4 regions of the Bradyrhizobium sp. 45 genome follow, and region 3 is predicted to be linked to each of the others. Evidence: predicted binding sites of a transcription regulator. Region 3 holds the regulator's gene; each other region holds the start of a gene.
What was found. Region 3 encodes LexA, which represses DNA repair genes until DNA is damaged. Its sites were predicted from a motif close to TGTTCNNNNTGTGTTCNG; they were not measured.
Positions count from the first base shown of each region.

Region 1: a site for LexA is predicted at 2,100-2,117, ahead of IVB42_RS29705 (DUF3072 domain-containing protein). Genes of this name have one in related genera too.
Region 2: a site for LexA is predicted at 1,723-1,740, ahead of uvrA (excinuclease ABC subunit UvrA). Genes of this name have one in related genera too.
Region 4: a site for LexA is predicted at 1,801-1,818, ahead of IVB42_RS21275 (ATP-dependent Clp protease adaptor ClpS). Genes of this name have one in related genera too.

Region 1 is NZ_JADPIX010000131.1:83,387-88,155, reverse strand. Features, by position in the region: gene IVB42_RS29720 (Do family serine endopeptidase) at 1-817, shown strand, start outside; gene IVB42_RS29715 (hypothetical protein) at 1,085-1,459, shown strand; gene IVB42_RS29710 (DUF6496 domain-containing protein) at 1,466-1,783, opposite strand; gene IVB42_RS29705 (DUF3072 domain-containing protein) at 1,869-2,063, opposite strand; gene IVB42_RS29700 (hypothetical protein) at 2,179-2,400, shown strand; gene IVB42_RS29695 (hypothetical protein) at 2,416-2,628, shown strand; gene IVB42_RS29690 (hypothetical protein) at 2,759-3,007, opposite strand; gene IVB42_RS29685 (hypothetical protein) at 3,102-3,359, opposite strand; gene IVB42_RS29680 (hypothetical protein) at 3,498-3,719, shown strand; gene IVB42_RS29675 (HWE histidine kinase domain-containing protein) at 3,716-4,769, opposite strand, start outside.
Region 2 is NZ_JADPIX010000100.1:35,641-40,409, reverse strand. Features, by position in the region: gene uvrA (excinuclease ABC subunit UvrA) at 1-1,626, opposite strand, end outside; gene IVB42_RS15105 (outer membrane protein) at 1,909-2,598, opposite strand; gene IVB42_RS15100 (outer membrane beta-barrel protein) at 2,829-3,611, opposite strand; gene IVB42_RS15095 (single-stranded DNA-binding protein) at 4,071-4,568, shown strand.
Region 3 is NZ_JADPIX010000100.1:136,823-141,591, forward strand. Features, by position in the region: gene IVB42_RS15585 (alpha-hydroxy acid oxidase) at 1-26, shown strand, start outside; gene IVB42_RS15590 (HAD family phosphatase) at 41-667, shown strand; gene IVB42_RS15595 (hypothetical protein) at 835-1,026, shown strand; gene glp (gephyrin-like molybdotransferase Glp) at 1,265-2,476, shown strand; gene lexA (transcriptional repressor LexA) at 2,653-3,354, shown strand; gene IVB42_RS15610 (hypothetical protein) at 3,848-4,282, shown strand; partial or broken gene IVB42_RS15615 (ComEC/Rec2 family competence protein) at 4,421-4,769, opposite strand, start outside.
Region 4 is NZ_JADPIX010000122.1:215,921-220,689, reverse strand. Features, by position in the region: gene IVB42_RS21290 (methyl-accepting chemotaxis protein) at 1-253, opposite strand, end outside; gene IVB42_RS21285 (enoyl-CoA hydratase) at 387-1,157, opposite strand; gene IVB42_RS21280 (MarR family winged helix-turn-helix transcriptional regulator) at 1,175-1,642, opposite strand; gene IVB42_RS21275 (ATP-dependent Clp protease adaptor ClpS) at 1,852-3,570, shown strand; gene IVB42_RS21270 (tannase/feruloyl esterase family alpha/beta hydrolase) at 3,592-4,769, opposite strand, start outside.

The sequences.
Region 1 (4,769 bases), on a different contig from region 3:
CGACTTCATCCAGATCGACGCGCCGATCAACAAGGGCAATTCCGGCGGCCCGGCCTTCGACATGAACGGCAACGTGATCGGCGTGAACACTGCGATCTTCTCGCCCTCCGGCGGCTCGGTCGGCATCGGCTTCGACATTCCGGCTTCGACCGCAAAGCTCGTCGTCGCACAGTTGAAGGACAAGGGCGCGGTCACGCGCGGCTGGCTCGGCGTCCAGGTGCAGCCGGTGACGTCGGATATCGCCGACAGTCTGGGCCTCAAGGAGGCGCGCGGCGCGATCGTCGACAATCCGCAGGACGGCAGCCCGGCGGCGAAGGCGGGCATCGAGGCGGGCGACGTCATCACCGCCGTCAACGGCACCGCGATCAAGGATTCCCGCGATCTCGCCCGCACCATCGCCACCCTGGCGCCGGGCACGTCCGTGAAGCTCGATGTCGTCCACAAGGGCGACAGCAAGACGGTGACACTGGCGCTTGGCGAGTTGCCGAACGAGCGGCAGGCTAGAGCCGACGAGGGCAAGTCGCAGCCAGATGCCGGCATGCCGCCGCGTCTCGGGCTTAGCCTGGCTCCGGCGGGCGACGTGCAGGGCGCCGGCCAGAAGGGCGTCGTCGTCACTGAAGTCGATCCGCAAGGCCCGGCCGCGCAACGCGGCATCCAGACCGGCGACGTCATCCTCAACGTGGGCGGCAACGCCGTCGCCAATATCGGCGATGTCCGTTCGGAGCTGGCGCAGGCGAAATCGTCCGGCAAGCGCAGCGTGCTGCTGCAGGTCAGAAGCGCGCAGACGACCCGGTTCGTGGCGGTGCCGCTCGCATAAGGCGAACGTCGATCGGCGCAACTCCAAAAAGGCGGCCTTCGGGCCGCCTTTCCCGTTCGCCTTCAGGATTTCCGCACATCGCCGATAACATTCTCGTTAACGGCAGGGAGGATGACCCGGTTTCGTCCGAAAAAGCCGTGTTCGCTCATCACAATTGCGGATCTCGTACGGACTCGGCGGCAATGAAGCCGCCGACGATTGCAAGCGTGGAACTTCGAACTTGCCGCCGCTGAGCCGGCCGGCAATTCGTATTTGATCGGTGCCGACATGGATCGATTGAAGCTCTCGCTGAGAAGTGCGCTGCTTGTGGCGCCGTTGGTAGCGCCACTCGTGCTATGGGGTGGAAACGCTCTCGGGCGCGACGACGGCCGCTACGCGGACTCACCTCTCAAGCCGTGGTTCGACGGCCTGCGCAGCCATCTCGGTCCGTGCTGCTCGGATGCGGATGGGTTTGCGGTCGCCGATCCCGATTGGGACTCGCACAATGGACATTACCGCGTGCGGCTCGACGGCGAGTGGGTCGAGGTACCGGACGAAGCCGTGATCACCGAGCCGAACCGGGCCGGCCGCACCATGGTGTGGCCGGTGAAGACCGCGTTCGGCGTTTCGATCCGCTGCTTCATGCCGGGCAGCATGATCTGACTGAGGTCAGCGCGACCGTTTGGAGGATTTGCGCTTCGACGTCTTCTTCGAACTCTTTCTCGAAGTCTTCTTGGATGTTTTCCGAGATGTCTTCTTTGACGTCTTCTTGGACGTCTTTCGTTTCGCGGCCTTCTTCGGGACCTTCTTGCCCTTCTTGCGCGCTTTCGACAGGCCGATCGCGATTGCCTGCTTGCGGCTCTTCACGCGTCCGCCTCGACCGCCCGGTCCGCTTTTCGCGGTCCCCTTCTTGTAGCGCTTCATCTCGCCTTCGACATCGCTGCCGGAGCTGCGCGAGTAGCGGCGCTTCTTTGCCTTGCGTGCCATGCATGTTCTCCCTTGGCCTGGGAAAACAATCCGGGACAGGCATGGTTCCGAAAGCGCAAGCAACGTTCCGGATGGGCGACCTAGCCTAGAACGAATCCGCCAGCTCGATCTCCGCTTCCAGCACCTGAATGCGCCGTGCTGCCTCGCTGGAGGACAGATCCCGCGCGTATTGCGCGGGCTGATACGCCTCTTCGCTCAGCCGTTTCAGCCGGAGGCCCTGCGCCCGCGTCATCTGCTCGGTGAGGAAAGACTTGGCATCGTATTTACCTTGAACCTGCATGTCGCTTCTCCCTTCTGAAATCGTGACTTGACTATATGTTCTTATTTTGTTCTAACAAGTCATGGACAACAAAATTAATGAAATTCGACGTAAAATCAGCGCCTTGAGGCTGGAAATGGCCGATGTCGAGGCGGCCGTACGCGAGCTTGTCGAGCGCGATCGGGACTGCACGGAGAAGGCCCTGGCGCAGATGGATCTGCGCCGGAAAATCAATCTGCTGATCGGCGAATGGAAGGCTGCAGGTGGCGGCGATGTCCTGCCGAATGTCCGCGATAGGATGCGCCTTCGTTCCGCGAAGACATCAGGTAGTCCTCTGCGCGTGATCGCGCGCCGCTGAGAGCCTTGGGAGCGCATGGTGGAGGAAGACCCGGATGCATACCGGATTCTAAAGCTGCGCGCCGAGATTCTCGAACTGGGCTCTGCCATCCGGCAGCTGCAACGCGAGGGGCTCGACGACGCCGCGGCCCAGCTCTTGATCGCGCGCAAGCGCGCACGACTCGACCATCTGGTGAAGTCAGATCCTGCAGGCGTTCATCCTGACATCCTGGGCAGCCATCGTAGCTGAAGCCTACGCGCAACGCGAGGTGCGGGGCTCGTCGATACCGCATGTTGACGAAGCGGCCCGAGAGAAGTCTGTTCGAATACCAAAGCAAGAGGCCCCGCGATCGCGGGGCCTTCGTGTTTTCGACGAACGCCTACTTGGTGTTGCTCATGCCGGCTTTGTTGTTCGTCATGGTGCCGCCCTGGTCGGAGCCGGGGCCGGAGCCGCCCTGACCGGAGGGATCAGCACCCTTGGAGGACTTGGTGTTGGCGCCCGTGGTGGTCTGCGACGATGACATCGATGATCTGTGTTTTGCCTTGTGCGACTTGGCCTGCACGGCGAACGGTGCAGCGGCGAGGCCGGTTGCCAACATCACGGCAAGAGCGAGCTTGGTGGTCTTCATCTGCGGGAACTCCCTGAGTTGAATTGACGCAGGCAGCCAACTGCCATTCGTCGCAGGAGTTCCGAACAAAGAATTCCGGTAAAGCACGCATAGTTCAAGATTGCTTGTCCTCGGCCAGGATGAAAACGACGCCGGTCAGTGTCGCGCCGATCGCGAACGTCGTCACCAAGGTGAGGGCGAAAACGACAACGGCCTGCCTTCCGCCGTGACTCAGCAAATTGGCGACGCCGGGATTGGACAGCACGAGCAAGAGGCTGAAAGCGAGTCCTAAGGCTGCGCCCATCATCGCGTGCGTCATCAGCTTGACGAGCCCGCTGGGAGAGATCAGGTCAGACGACTTCTTCGCGCGCATGGAACTCTATCCCAATCTCGCATGCAACGCCTGCGACACGCGCCGGTTCCACCCGCATGAAGGAATTGTCATCGTCCGCTTCATCCGACGTTCATGCCGGGTGGGCGAGAATGACCGCGCAACACGGGAACATTCGATATGGGTAAGGTGGTCTTTCTCTATCGCTCTCTGGCTTATCGTAATGCCGCTGCGGACATCCTCCGCAAAGCGCGCAAGCTGCCCCGCGGCGCGGAGCGAAGCGCGGCGTGCCGCTATGCCAAGGCTCTGCGCGATCTCGCCCAAACAGAAGCCTGGCTCGAAGGACGGGTCGCGCGCGAGCCGCAAACGACGCAGCGCAGGAAGAGTGCGGCCTCCGGTTAGCCGGAAGCGCGTTGCAATTCGGCGGAGCTGGCGGCTTCGAAGTTGCCGGGCGCGGTCGTCGCGGCAGTCTTGCGGACCAACGGCACCTCGAGCCGGCACAGCAGACCCTCGGCGCGCCAATCGAATCGCGCCTGCCCGCCGAGCTGGGACTCGACGCTCGCAAGCAGGCTCCGCGTACCAAAGCCGCGGGATTTCGGCGTCATGACGAGCGGGCCGCCGGATTCCTCCCAGGTCAGCGTGAGCAGCTCGTCCTCGACCTGCCAGCCGATTGCGAGCCGTCCCGTCCGCGTCGAGAGCGCGCCATATTTCGCCGAGTTGGTGAAAAGCTCATGCAGCGCCAGCGCCAGCGTCTGGGCGGTTGCCGGCAGCAACTGAACTTCCGACCCCGCCAATTTGATCTGGCCGCCGAGGGAATAGGGCGCAAGCTCCTCGTCAATCAGCTTCGAGAGTTCGGCGCCCTGCCAGCTCGATAGCGACAGGATCGTGTGCACGCGCGCCAGTGCATTGATGCGTCCCTCGACGGCGCTGACATAGGCTTTGACCTCGTCGGCGCGGGTGAGGCGCACGATCGATTGCGCCAGCGCCAGCGCATTCTTGGCGCGATGATCGACTTCCCGCGCCAGGAGAGTCTGCCGTTCCTCGGCGCGCTTGCGTTCGGTGATGTCCACCGTCACGCCGCTGACGCGCATGACCCGACCGCTATCGTCAACCGTGGCGGCGGCCGTGCCGACACACCAGCGCACATCGCCGTCGGGCCGCACGATGCGGAACTCCGTTTCATAGGAGCGCGTGCCCTTGTTGAATTCGGCGATCGCCTTGCGCAACTGATCGACGTCATCCGGATGCAACAGCGCCTGAACGTTGGCCGGATTCACCTCGAAGCTCTCCGGGCCAACACCAAAGATGCGGTATTGGCCCTCGTCCCACATCCAGTCGCCGGTGATCCAGTCCCAGTCCCAGGAGCCCATCTTGCCGGCGGCGATCGCCATGCTGCGCCGCTCTTCGCTCTCGCGCAGCTTTGCTGTGGAATTCTCAAGCTCGGCGGTGCGT
Region 2 (4,769 bases), 100 kb from region 3:
CCCCGAGCCGATCTGCGAAGCCAGCCGGATGCGCTGGCTTTCGCCGCCGGAGAGCGTGCCGGAGGAGCGGGAGAGCGTGAGGTAGTTGAGGCCGACGTCGAGCAGGAAGGTGAGGCGCTCGCGGATCTCCTTGAGGATGCGGCCGGCGATCTCGTTCTGCTGGGTGTTCAGCGCCTCCGGCACGGTCTCGAACCACGCGCCGGCGCCCTTCACCGACATCTCGGAGATGTCGCCGATATGCTTGCCGCCGATCTTGACGCAAAGCGCCTCGGGCTTCAGCCGAAAGCCGTGGCACGCCTCGCAGGGCACGTCGTGGAAGTACTTCGCCAGCTCCTCACGCGCCCACTCGCTCTCGGTCTCGCGATAGCGGCGGTTGATGTTGGTGATGACGCCCTCGAACGGCTTCTTGGTGTCGTAGGAGCGGACGCCGTCCTCGTAGGAGAACTTGATCTCGTCCTCGCCGGAGCCATGGAGGATCGCGTTCTGCGTCTTCTTGGGCAGATCCTTCCATTTGGTGGTCAGCGTGAACTTGTAGTGCTTGCCGAGCGCAGTCAGCGTCTGAATGTAATAGGGCGACGAGGATTTGGCCCAGGGCGCGATTGCGCCCTTGCCAATGGCGAGCTCCTTGTCGGGAATGACGAGGTCTTCGTCGACATGCTGCTCGACGCCGAGGCCGCCGCACGCAGGACAGGCGCCATAGGGGTTGTTGAACGAGAACAGCCGGGGCTCGATCTCGGGGATGGTGAAGCCGGACACCGGGCAGGCGAACTTTTCCGAGAACAGCATGCGCTCGGGTCCGCTCTTGTCGTGGATCTTTGCGGTCTTCTTCTTCTCTTCCGCGGGTGCTGCCGCAGCCGGCGCATCCGCGAATTCGATGACGGCGAGGCCCTCGGCAAGTTTCAGCGCGGTCTCGAAACTTTCGGCGAGGCGCTGGCCGATGTCGGGGCGCACCACGATGCGATCGACGACGACGTCGATGTCGTGCGGGAATTTCTTGTCGAGAACAGGGGCTTCGGCGAGCTCGTGGAAGGCGCCGTCGATCTTGACGCGCTGAAAGCCCTTCTTGAGCCATTCGGCAAGCTCTTTGCGGTACTCGCCCTTGCGGCCGCGCACGACCGGCGCGAGCAGATAGAGGCGCGAGCCCTCGGGCAGCGCCAGCACGCGATCGACCATCTGCGAGACGATCTGGCTCTCGATCGGCAGGCCGGTGGCGGGCGAATAGGGCACGCCGACGCGCGCCCACAGCAGGCGCATGTAGTCGTAGATTTCGGTCACCGTGCCGACGGTGGAGCGCGGGTTCTTCGACGTCGTCTTCTGCTCGATCGAGATCGCCGGCGACAGGCCGTCGATCTGGTCGACGTCGGGCTTCTGCATCATCTCCAGGAACTGGCGGGCGTAGGCAGACAGCGATTCGACGTAGCGGCGCTGGCCTTCGGCGTAGATGGTGTCGAACGCGAGCGAGGATTTGCCGGAGCCCGACAGCCCCGTGAACACCACCAGCTTGTCGCGGGGAATCTCGACATCGACGTTCTTGAGATTGTGCTCGCGCGCGCCACGGATGGTAATTGCGCGCAGGTTTGATCCCACGTTCTGCTGTTGGCGCTTCGCCTTGATCACTTCATCCATCCGGGTTGCCCTCAAGGAATCCCAAAGGCGCGCGATCGCGCCAACAAAAAAGGCGCGCTTCGCCCGGAACCGGGATCGGCGCCGATGGGGTTGTCAGCGAACGTAGGAAGAACGGAGACGGATTTCCAGTGGGACTTGCGAATCGTCAACGGATTGTTGGCGCACTGGCGGCATCTGGCAGGAGCAGGGTGGAACTGCGCGGCAACGTGCCCGACAAAACAAAAAGGCCGGCACAAGGCCGGCCTCTCGTAACGCGGATGGCGTTGGGGCTAAGTACTGAACTCAGTACTTGGCGACCACCGGGCCCCCGAAGTGATAGTTCACGCCGACCTGCACGGTGTGAAACTCGAGCGTGCCGGAGGGCAGGGCGCCCGAGAAGTAGGTCTCGCCGCCGAGGCTGCGAAAGAGGTACTCGCCCTTGACCGACCACTGCGGAGCGAAGAACGCTTCGACGCCCGCACCGACGGTCCAGCCGGAGTGCCACTTGCTGTCGGAAACGGTCACGCCGAGCGCGCTGACGCTGAGCTTGTTGTCGATCCAGGCGTAACCACCGGTGCCGTAGAACAGGACGTTGTTGACGGCGTAGCCGATGCGGCCGCGCACGGTTCCCATCGCATCGGTTTTGGAGCTGAGGGTGGTGCTGACGAGGCCGAAGCCGGGGACGGCAACGGGGCCGGTGACCGACGCGCTGACATCAGCCCAGGAACCATCGGCCTCGACGCCGAGCACGACATTGCCGGTCTGCCAGTTGTAGCCGGCAGTACCGCCGACGAAGCCGCCCTTCATCTTCGGGTCGGTCGAGGAATTTTCCCAAGCGCCGCCACCGACGATACCGAGGTAGAAGCCGGTCCAGTTGTAGACCGAAGCCATGGCCACCGGGGCCTTGGTGTAGGGGCGCGCCGCGAGATCAGCGGCCGAAGCCGGGGCGGCGAGAGCGAACAAACAGGCCGAAGCCAACAAAACCTTTTTCATTTTCAACTAATCCCAGTCCCAGTTTCTGATTGTGCCTTCCACGATAGGGAGGGCATCGGACTCACTTGCCCAACTGATGCCGTACTTACACCAGTGAAGCCGCAAGTTGTGTCACTCAAAAGCAACAACGGTCGGAAAACGGAACGGTTATTGACCGATTAATATTGGAGAACTGCACAGCAAAAGGCCGGCGCAAGGCCGGCCTTCGAAGTGCGATATGTCCAGCGCGATCAGTACCTTGCGATGGCCGGACCGCCCCAGCGATAGTTCAAGCGCACCAGGCCCATGTCTACGTCCTGGCGAATCCGGTCGCTGCCGAATACCGCACCCGCGGGCGTTGTGAAGCCGATCGTGCGATCGCCAAGGAAGATGTGGTCGTACTCAAAGCCCAGCGACCAGTTCGGGGCGAAGCCGAATTCCAGACCGGCCCCGACCGTGCCACCCCAGCGAGTCTCCCGGGCCGAAGCCAGCAGCGCGCCCGCGCCGGGCGTACCCGCAGCAGCGTAGATGTCGTACTTGTCACCGACGACGGCGGCGCCGCCCTTCACGTAAAGCAGCACGTTGTTCCAGGCGTAACCGACCTGACCGGTGATGAGACCGAAAGCGTCGATGCGGGAACGGTTGCGATCACCCGTCACCAAAGCGGTACCAGGGAAGAGGGTGCTCACGTTGTCGCCCCGGAAGTCAGCCCAGTTGCCCTGGCCTTCCAGACCGAACACCCAATTGGCGGACTGCCAGCGATAGCCGATCTGGCCGCCGACGGTGCCCCCTGTTGCATTGTGACAGCCTTCGCCGACGAGAACGCCGGTCGCGGGCGTGACGAAGTCCCAGCACTTGTGGCTGGAGCCACCGCCGCCGTTGATGCCGATGTAGAAGCCGCTCCAGTCGTAGATGGCGGCAATCGCCGGCGGCGGGGCTTTGGTGTAGGGACGCGCGGCCATGTCCGCCGCGCTTGCGGGAGCCGACAAGCCCATCGCCACTGCACCGATTGCACAAATAAGAAGCTTATTCATTGCCAGTCTCCCCAGGTTTCGTCCGCTTCTTATTTCCCCGAAGCGGCTGATCAGGCGCGAGGGCCCATATGAACTAAGTCCGAGGCAACCGTAGCTCTACGGAGCGGCAGAGTCCGTCTCCCAAATGCAACAAGACCGGGGCAGTGCGAGTACCCATAACTTGCTGAATGTTAAGTTCTTTCTTCCATTTTTGGGAACCTACAAAGGTTCCAATCGACGTGTGCCTTTCCGCAACACATGTGGCCGATCGATCCCACGCCTTCAGATCTGTCTTCGCCAAGAACAAATCTGGAACGAACCGGAGGTCGATGCTATATGTGGGGATAACCGGAAGGGTGACGGCCTGATCGTCGTCCGCAAGTGTTCGGCGAGCGTATAGGGTCGCCTCAACAGGCACGGCGGAACGCGGGAGCGGACCGGCCTTCTTGAATTCAGTGGCATTCGGAGCGGAGAGCGGAGATGGCGGGAAGCGTCAACAAGGTCATTCTGGTTGGAAATCTCGGCAAGGATCCTGAAATCCGCCGCACCCAGGACGGGCGGCCGATCGCCAATCTGAGCGTCGCGACTTCGGAGACGTGGCGCGACAAGGCGACTGGCGAGCGCAAGGAAAAGACCGAGTGGCACCGCGTCGTGATCTTCAATGAAGGGCTCTGCAAGGTCGCCGAACAGTATCTGAAGAAGGGCGCCAAGATTTACGTCGAGGGTGCGCTCCAGACCCGCAAATGGACCGACCAGAGCGGTGTCGAAAAGTACTCGACCGAAGTCGTGCTGCAGGGGTTCAACTCGACCTTGACGATGCTGGACGGTCGTAGCGGCGGTGGCGGAGGCGGCAGCTTCGGCGACGAGCCGGGCGGCGATTTCGGCTCCTCCGGTCCGGTCAGCAGCACGCCGCGGCGCCCTGTTGCCGCCGGCGGCGGTGGCCGCAACAGCGACATGGACGACGATATCCCGTTCTGAGCGATTCCGCTCCAAGAACGCGGCGCCTGATGCGGACGCCCGGCCGGATGGGCGGCGCTTCTCATCTCATGTCAGAACATCCCACTAATCGACAGGACGGGCTCGGCATTTCCGGGCCCGCTTCATGTTTGGGGTGAGCTCGGATTGCGGCTTGGCAAACGCGCCGACGCGGCAAGCTCACCGCGCGGTTTTCCACGCGTG
Region 3 (4,769 bases):
TCGACCACGAGCCGTATCGATACTGAGTGAAAGGACGCAGGTGACATCGCTCTCTCCCGGCAGCGCGGATGCGCTCCTGTTCGATCTCGGCCGCGTCGTGCTCGATATCGATTTCTCCAAGGCGATCGCCTGCTGGGCGGGACATGCCGGCTGCAAGCCCGAAGCCATCGTCGCGCGCTATGTGCGGGACAGCGAAGCCTATCGGTTGCACGAGATGGGGAAGATCAGCGATGAGGACTATTTCGCCTCATTGCGAGCCTCGCTCGGAATCGGCATTTCGGATGCGCAGTTCCTGGAAGGCTGGAACGCGATTTTCGCCGGCGAAATGCCTGACATCGCCGAGCTGCTGCCGCGCGCAGCGAAACAGATGCCGCTCTATGCTTTCTCCAACACCAACCGGCCGCACGTGGACCATTTCTCGAGGGAATATGCCGACCTCCTCGGCCATTTCCGCGAGCTGTATTTGTCGTCCAGCATCGGCCTGCGCAAACCGGATGCGGAGGCCTTCGACCACGTCGTTGCGGCGATCGGCGTGCCCGCCGGGCGCATCGTGTTCTTCGACGATCTTGCCGAAAACATCGAGGGAGCGCGCGCGCGCGGCTTGACGGCGGTGCATGTGACCTCGCCGCGTGACGTCGGGAACGCATTGAAGGCATTGGGCATTTGACGACGGTCCGTTGTCGCGAAACCCACGACGGCACGGCCCGACGGACCAATTTTGAAAAATTGAGGAACCGGATCACTTTGTACATTTTTATACAGAGTTCCGGGAACGGAATACCGCCTTCCGGACTCTTAGAGTCCGTCGGGACTTCTACGGACGGATGCATCATCGTGCTGGGCAAAACCTACCTCACCAAGCAGGCCTCTCTTCTTCTTGAATTCGCGAGGACAACTTCAGATTCGGACCTTTCCGCCAAGCTTGTGAGCAAGGCCGCCGACCTGAAATCCCAAGCCGACCCGCTGCCCGACAAGGATCAGGGATCCAAGGCGCCCGACGTAACTCCCGGGCAGGCAGGGAGCTGATCGATTCAGGCCATGGCGCGTTCTCGCCTTGCCATGATTTTCGTCGCTTCCATGACCACTCTCCTGCCGATCTGTGACCTCCTTCGGATCATGCCGCGACGCGCTTGATCCTGCCTTCCGGAACAATGTGAAGGGGCGGGATGACTGTGCCTGCTCAGCCGCTTTTGCCTCTGCGCCTGCGCTCGGCTAGAAGACGTGCGGAACATTCGCCCGAACGTGCCGAGCAGGAGTTTTCGCCGTGGCCTTGATGCCGGTTTCTGACGCGCTTGCCGCGGTGCTGGCGGGTGCAGAGCCGCTGCCGGAAGAAATGATTTCCCTCGACGAGGCCTACCATCGCGTGCTCGCGCGTGACGTCGTGGCGCGGCGCACGCAGCCGCCGCAAGCGATGTCGGCGATGGACGGCTACGCGGTGCGCGCGGCCGACGCCGCGACGATCGATTCGGAGCTCACCGTCATCGGCGAAGTCGCAGCGGGCCGACCGTTCGAGGGGACGGTCGGAGCCGGCGAGGCCGTGCGGATCTTCACCGGCGGCGTCGTTCCCTTTGGCGCGGACGCCGTCGTGATCCAGGAGGACACGGTCGCCGCCGGCAAGCGCATCACGATCAAGGAAGCCGCGATCGCCGGCCGGCACATCCGCCCCGCCGGCGTCGATTTCCGCGAGGGCGACGTGCTCCTGCGCAAGGGAAGCCGTCTGACCGAGCGAGACCTCGCGCTCGCCGCCGGGATGAATCATCCGCACCTTGCCGTTGTCAGGCGTCCGAAGGTCGCGATTCTCGCCACCGGCGACGAGCTGGTGATGCCGGGCACCACGCCCGGCCACGGCCAGATCGTCTATTCCAACGGCTACGCCCTGCACGCGCTCGCCCGCAGCGAGGGCGCCGAGACCATCGACCTCGGTATTGCCGCCGACACGCTCGAGGCCACCACCGCCGGCATCCGCCGCGCCCGCGAGAGCGGCGCCGACGTCCTGATCACGACCGGCGGCGCATCGGTCGGCGACCACGATCTGGTCCAGCAGGCACTGCGGGACGAAGGCATCGCGATGGCGTTCTGGAAGATCGCGATGCGGCCAGGCAAGCCGATGATGCACGGGCGACTCGGCGCAATGGGTGTGATCGGCCTGCCGGGCAATCCCGTATCGTCCTACGTGTGCGCTTTCCTGTTCATGGTGCCGCTGATTCGCGCCCTGTCGGGCCGTTCAGTGATTCACCATCGCCATGAACGCGCCGTGCTCGGCCGCGACGTCGGCGCCAACGACCAGCGCGAGGACTATCTGCGCGCGCATCTTGAGGAGCGTGACGATGGCACACGCGTCGTTGTTCCCGTCAATCATCAGGACTCTTCGCTGCTTGCGAATCTCGCTGCAGCACAGGTACTTCTCGTCCGCGCACCATTCGCGCCGAAGGCCGAAGCCGGCACGGCTTGCGAAGTGTTGCGGCTCCCCGTCTGAGCGCCCCCGCAACGCGCGTTCCGCGCACTTTGCTCTGTTCACGGTAAATTAAGCAGTTGCGGAACATGTATCGAACATATAGTGTCTGTTCATGATTTGTTTCGAGCATGCAGCGGCTTATGGCCGAATTCAGCGTCTCGGAATCGGACGACATCAACCGGGGGACTTTGGTCGAGATGTTAACGCGCAAACAATACGAGCTTCTGCGGTTCATCAGTGAACGTCTGAAGGAAAGCGGCGTGCCGCCCTCCTTCGACGAGATGAAGGATGCGCTCGATCTGCGCTCGAAGTCGGGCATCCATCGCCTGATCACGGCGCTCGAGGAGCGTGGCTTCATCCGACGCCTGCCCAACCGCGCCCGTGCGATTGAAGTCATCAAGCTGCCGGAGCTCCAGGCAGCCGCTGGCAGCCGCCGCGGCTTCACGCCGAGCGTCATCGAGGGCAATCTCGGCAAGGTGCGTGCGAGCGCGAGCCTGCCCGCTGACGAGGGCGAACGTCCCGTCGCGGTGCCGGTGATGGGCCGCATCGCGGCCGGCACGCCGATCGAGGCGTTGCAGACCCGCAGCCATACTATCAGCGTACCGCCTGACATGCTCGGCTCGGGCGAGCATTACGCGCTGGAAGTGCGCGGCGACTCGATGGTCGAAGCCGGCATTCTCGACGGCGACATGGCCCTGATCCAGCGCAACGAGAGCGCCGATACCGGCGACATCGTGGTGGCGCTGATCGACGACGAGGAAGCGACGCTGAAGCGCTTCCGCCGTCGCGGCGCCTCGATCGCGCTCGAGCCCGCCAACGCGGCCTATGAGGTCCGCATCCTGCCGCCCAACCGGGTGAAGATTCAGGGCAAGCTGATCGGGCTTTACCGGAAGTACTGATACCGGGAGTCTTTCTATCGGCAGTACTTCATATCGGAAGCACTTCATGCCGGAGGTGCTTGGCGCCTCGCGCGCTTCCGATCGGCATCGCCGGTCAGAGATTGGAGCGGATCATCGTCCGCTCCGGCTGGATAGCCTTTCTGGTTCTGCACAGACTATCCGGCCCCTCCTCCAACGCTGGCTCCTCGCCACGCCGACGAAGCAGCACCGCTTCAAGCAGCACCGCTTCGCGGCTCGGTTGTTCGAGGAAACAGCGACCAGCGGTCAAGTTCGGCCGTTGCAGCCAAGTTGGCAATGTTCGCGTACGCGCCTCCCGAATGCATCGCGGCGAGCTTTGTTCCTATTGAATTCGGGAAAGATAATGTGATCGCGGCTTGCGGAAGCCAGCCGCAGATTTGCCCACAACCAAGCACAGCGTTCGTGCTTCCACTCTGATAGAGGCCTGCGCCTCGATAAGAGACGCGGGTTGCTATCCCAGCATGAGGAGCACCCGATGTGTGACTACAGCCTACATGCCGTCGCGTCGCGCCCCGCCGAAGTCGGCGAGACGATCGTCACGACAAGCTTCCGCGGCACCTCGACGCGCGGCTTCGCCTCTGCAGCCGATCCGTCCGTCGCCGTCTGCCTGCTGCCGGGGACGGAGCTCGCCTTCGCCGACGACGTCCGCTACGACAATCGCTGGATCTGGACGCGCACCATCAATTCCCGCGTCGGCAAGTTCGGCAAGATCGATCCGCACGTTCCCGACCGCCATCATGATGCGATCGAATTCCCCGACGGCAAATACGTGCTGGTGACGCAGCTCGTCGAAGGCCAGCGCGCGACGGTGCTGCAACTGCCGGTGACTCAGTCGGTCACCGAGCGCGAGCACAAGGCGCAGATCACCGCCGACAGGCAGCCGACCGTCACGCACCTGCCGATCGGCTGACAGAGCCGCCCTCCGGCTACGAGGTCGGAGGTCAGGATTGAATCGCCATCGCCGGCCGTGGCCGGCGAGATGGTGTGGTTTGCGCCCCGCGAATCCGAACGGACGCACCGAACCACTGCGTTGCTCCGCACCATCAGATCAATCGTCGGCTTGCAGGTCGGTGTCCGCCGGCGTTGCGTCCTTGATGCGAGGCGCGGTCGACTTTGGCGCGAGGCTGCCGTCGAAATCACCCTCGCCGGCGCCGGCCGGCAACCAGGGGCGGCTCGTGCCTCTCGCCCTCACTGCCTGAACCACAAAACCGTCACCACGCTGCGTCAGCGCCAGCGCGCTCTGGCTGGCGAGCCGCTGCCGATCGACCACCATCGCCGCGCAATCGGGCGGCGCGGGACGAGTCGTCACCACCAGGGCGGCCCGACTGCAATCGTCTGCGAGAGCGTCGACGCGCAGTGCCAGCGCGACCAGCCTCCCGTCGGCCAGTGGCGTCACG
Region 4 (4,769 bases), on a different contig from region 3:
CCGCCTCGAGTTTTGCTCGCGGATCATCCTCGCCGAGGATCGCGCTCTGGGCATCGCCGCGATTGTTGCGCAGCGCCAGCACGCCATGGAAGATCGCCTTGTCGGCCGCGGCAAGCCGCGCGGTCTCGAGGCTGTCGCTATAGCGGCCGAACGCCCCAACCATCTGGATCGCCGTGGAGGCCAGCGCACCCGCAGCCAGCAGGGCCATCAAGGTCAGAAGGAGCGAACTTACCGATTTCTTAAACATTGCCATGGTGTCGGGGGCCTGGGTCGGGGGCCTATTCTTTCGAGCGCCACCTTGCCCGCGACATGCCAATGTTCCGTTAAGGTTTTAATCGAATGGGCGTGAGTTTCCGGCCCGACGAGCCTCAGCGCAGTCCCGGATATCACGCAACCTTGGTGAAATCCGGCGGGCGGCGTTCCGCGAACGCCGTGAAGGCCTCGCGCGCCTCAGCGGTGCGCAGGCGCAGCCCGAACTGCTCGCCTTCGGCATTCATCTGCGCGACCAGCGTCTCGCCGTTGCGCATCAGCTTCTTGGTGGCGGTGAGTGCGCCGGCCGGCTGACGGGCAAGACGCTGCGCCAGCGCGAGCGCCTCGGCATCGAGCTTGTCGAGCGGCACGACGCGGTTGGCGAGCCCCCATTCCAGCGCGGATTTGGCCGGCACCGTCTCGCCCAGCGCGAACATCTCGTAGGCCCGCGCATAGCCGATGCGCGCCGGCATCAGCAGGCTGGAAGCTGCTTCCGGCACCAGTGCGAGGCTGACGAAGGGCGTCGACAATTGCGCGTTGGCGGCAAGCACGACGAGGTCGCAATGCAGCAGCATCGTGGTGCCGACGCCGACGGCGCGGCCCTGCACCGCGGCCACCAAGGGCCGGGAGCAGCGCGCCAGCGACTGGATGAAGCGCACGACGTTGCGGCTTCCTTCCGACTTGCCCGCCGCGACCGCCGCGAACTCGCCGACATCGTTGCCGGCGGTAAACATGTCGCCTTCGCCGCGGATCAGGATCACGCGGACCGACGGATCGTGCTCGGCTGATTCGATGGCATCGGCGAGCTTGCCGTACATCGCATCCGTCAGCGCATTCTTCTTGTCGGGGCGTGCCAGCGTGAGCGTGAGAATTCCGCCGTCGTTCCGGATCCGGACGTGCTCGGTCATGGGTCTCTCCTCTATTCCTATGGATCTCTAGAAAGCTCTGTTGAAAGCTGTCTTGGAAACTTGTCCTGAATGCTGGTCAGCCAGCGCGCGACGATATCGATCTCCGAACTGGTGAATCCGTCCGTCAACGCCGCGTTGACCCGTGCCGCGCTGGCCTTCGCCTGCGCCAGTGCCGTCCGCCCCTTCGGCGTCAGCCAGACGCGCCAGGCGCGACCATCCTCGTGATCCGCGCGCCGCTCGACCAGTTTAGCCGCCGCCGTACGGTCGACCAGCCCCGAGATGCCGGCCGGCCCCATGTCGAGCGCCGCGCCCACCTCACCCATCAGGACGCCGTTCTGCTTGCCGAGGATGAACAGCAGCCCCGCTTGCGCCGGCGTGACCTCGCTCGAAGGCTGCGCCGCCATCCAGCGCTGCACGCGCCGCTGCGCCACGCTCAACAGGTAGATCAACCGATGGTGTCTCGCGCCCTCGTCTTTATTTCGCATGCGAAATAGATAATCGAGGCGGATCAGATTGTCAAAGGACGGCAGCTGGACATGTGCCGCGGCAGTCGTCGAGGAACAGGGCCGCCCCGGCGCACCAGGACCTCACCCACCAATCGCAATTAGCCGCCGCCGTCACGCTTGACGGCCGCTTCCCTTTATGTTCTCTATTCGTTCTATTCAATCATAGATTGTCCCGGAGGCCTTTCGTGATGAACAGTATGCGTGGCGAGAACCAGCCGACCCAGCTCATAATTCATAATGACGATGATACGCCGGACCAATTCGTGATGGATCTGCTTCGGCAGGTTTTCGGCAAATCAGACCGTGAAGCGACCGCGCTGATCACCCAGATCGAGCAGAAGGAAAAAGCGGTTTGCGGACCTTACCCGCAATCGGTTGCCGAAGCCCTTTTCAAATCTGCGCAACAATCCATCGAATTGGCCGGCCACCAACTGCAGGTCACGCTAGAGGCGGTCAAGAGTCCTTGCGAACTCTGTGGCAAGCCTGAGGGACAGACCGACGTTCGTATCGGCAGCCGCACGGTCTGGCTGTGCAGCGAATGCATGCGTGCGGCGGATGAGCCCTCGAACGAGCGAGAGGAGAATTTCGACTTTGCATGCGACATTCTCGATTGGCACCTTGCCAGCACTGCGCGCAGCAAACTCGTGACCACGATCCGCCAATTTCCCGGCCACATGCGGGTCGATCTCCAGGCCGCCGTCGACCGGCTCTTCGGCAAGGCCATCCGGCTGGTGGGACTGAACGAGGAGCAGCGCTACGAAACGCTGTCGATTCCACGACTGCTCAAGGAGGGCCGCTATGCGATCGCGATTGCCCCGCTGCAATATTCCGACGTCGACGTAGGCGAGAAGAGCCCGGTCAAGTGTCTGGATAACGGGCTGTGGCTGTGTGAGCAGGATCATCTCCGCTATGCGGTTTTGCTCTGCGCACACCGCGAATACAGTCGCGAGCCCGGAATTCGGATCGAAATCCTGGTACCCTCAGGTTCCGCAGGCGCGGCTCTCGTCCAGCAATGCTTCAGTGAATTGGAAGAAGCCGTACAGGCTGCGCGGACCTATCGCGGCAAGATCCTGTCGCTCGATGCCGATTCCGACTATCGCGGTCGCTCGCGCGGCATCACGGTGCATCGCTTGCCGCAGGTCGCGCGCGACGAGGTGATCCTGCCGGAGCAGACCCTGCGGCTGCTCGATCGCAACGTTCTGACCTTCGTCAACACCCGAGACCAATTGCGCCGGCTGGGTCAATCGACACGCAAAGGCATCTTGCTGTACGGGCCGCCGGGCACTGGCAAGACCCACACGATCCGTTATCTCGCAACGCATTTGCCCGGGCATACGACGCTGATCATCACGGCCGAGCAGATCGGTCTGCTCGGCGCCTATATGAGCCTGGCACGGTTGCTCCAGCCGTCGATGGTGGTGATCGAGGATGTCGATCTCATCGCCCGCGACCGCGATGACATGGGGCCGTGTGAGGAATCCATGCTGAACAAGCTGCTCAACGAGATGGACGGGCTGAAGGAAGACGCCGACATCCTGTTCGTCCTGACCACCAACCGGCCGGAGGACCTCGAGGGAGCTCTCGCGGGTCGCCCCGGCCGCATCGATCAAGCCATCGAAGTGCCGCTGCCAGACGAGACCGGCCGCGGCAAGCTGGTCCGGCTCTACGGCAGGGGATTGCCGCTCGAGGGGGCCGTGATCGCGGAGGCTGCCCGACGCAGCGAGGGCACGAGTTGCGCCTTCATCAAGGAGCTGATGCGGCGGCTGGCGCAAGGAAGCATCGCGCGGGACGGCGGCAACACCGTGATCTCGGCCGATATCGACGAGGCGCTTGACGACATGCTGTTCTCCGGCGGCCGGCTTAACGCGCAGCTGCTCGGCGGCGCGCAGGCAATGGCCACCGGGTGACGCTCCGAAGTGGCGCGCCTGCTACGGCGCGCACATGAAGCTCGACGCCTCCGTCACTGGGCCGCTCTTGTAGTGCGGCCAGGCCGGCCAGCGGCACAGCGGCAGCGCGCGAAGCGTCGCAAACGACGGCGCCTCGACCTTCTGCTCGGTAACTTCCAGATCGCCGGGCGCCCTGCCCTTTTCGACCCAGTCGACCAGCACGCTCAGCATGTCGACATTGGCCGGCGCGCCGGAGCCGACATGGTCGACCCCTGGCGCGGTGTAGAGCCGCGCGAACTCGGCCGTCTCGGCTTTGCCGACCTTGCGTTCGACGTTCTCGAAATAGCGGATGCCGGCATAGGGGCTTTGCGCGTAGTCCGCCATATGTTCGAGCATGATCAGCCGGCCGCCGCGAGCGCGGAAGCGGCTGAGGTCGGGGTCGGTGGAATCCATCAGGCTGGAGACCTCGAGCAGCCGCGCCTTGTGCGCTTCGGGCTTATACGTCGTCACGTCGAGCTTGGGATCGCGCGCGAACACGTATTGGATGCCGCCGGCGCCGTAGATCCAGGCGATGCCATTATTGGGCGCGGGCGGCTGCGCGGGAGGCGCCGTGCCAAGCCACCACGCGACCCAGCCGCCGGTCGGGCCGACCGCCGGCGTGTCCTCGCCCGACACGCCCCAGCCCGGATAATCGTCGAGGCCATTGGCGAGCGCGAACGGGAATTTGTAGGTCGCATGCAAGGTCTCGATCGCCTTGATCTGTGCGTCGGTGAGGCACTGATCGCCCGTCTTGCCGCTCGCGCAACGCAGCGTCTCCACCTTGAAGGCCGCCTTGCAGGAAACGGGATCTTGCACCAGCGCGTCATCGGAGCCGTCGGCCTTGTCGCAAGCGGCCCGCACGGCATCGCCGACTAGCTTCACCTGCGCCGGATTGATCCAGCCATCACCCATGGTCACGAGCCCCGAACGCGTGCCGGCATGCTGCAGGCCGACCCAGTTGATGACGGGCACGCGAGCAAAGATGCCGTCGAAATCATCAGGGTAGCGCTGCGCCATGGTGAGGCCTTCGCGGCCGCCTTCGGACGACCCCATGAAGTACATTTTCTCCGGCGCCTTGCCGTAAGCGCGCTGCATCAGCGCGACGGCGGCATCGCGCACCTTCTTGTAGGCGCGATGGGCGAAATTCTCGAAGGCTTCGTCGTTGAGCGCGAACAGCTGCG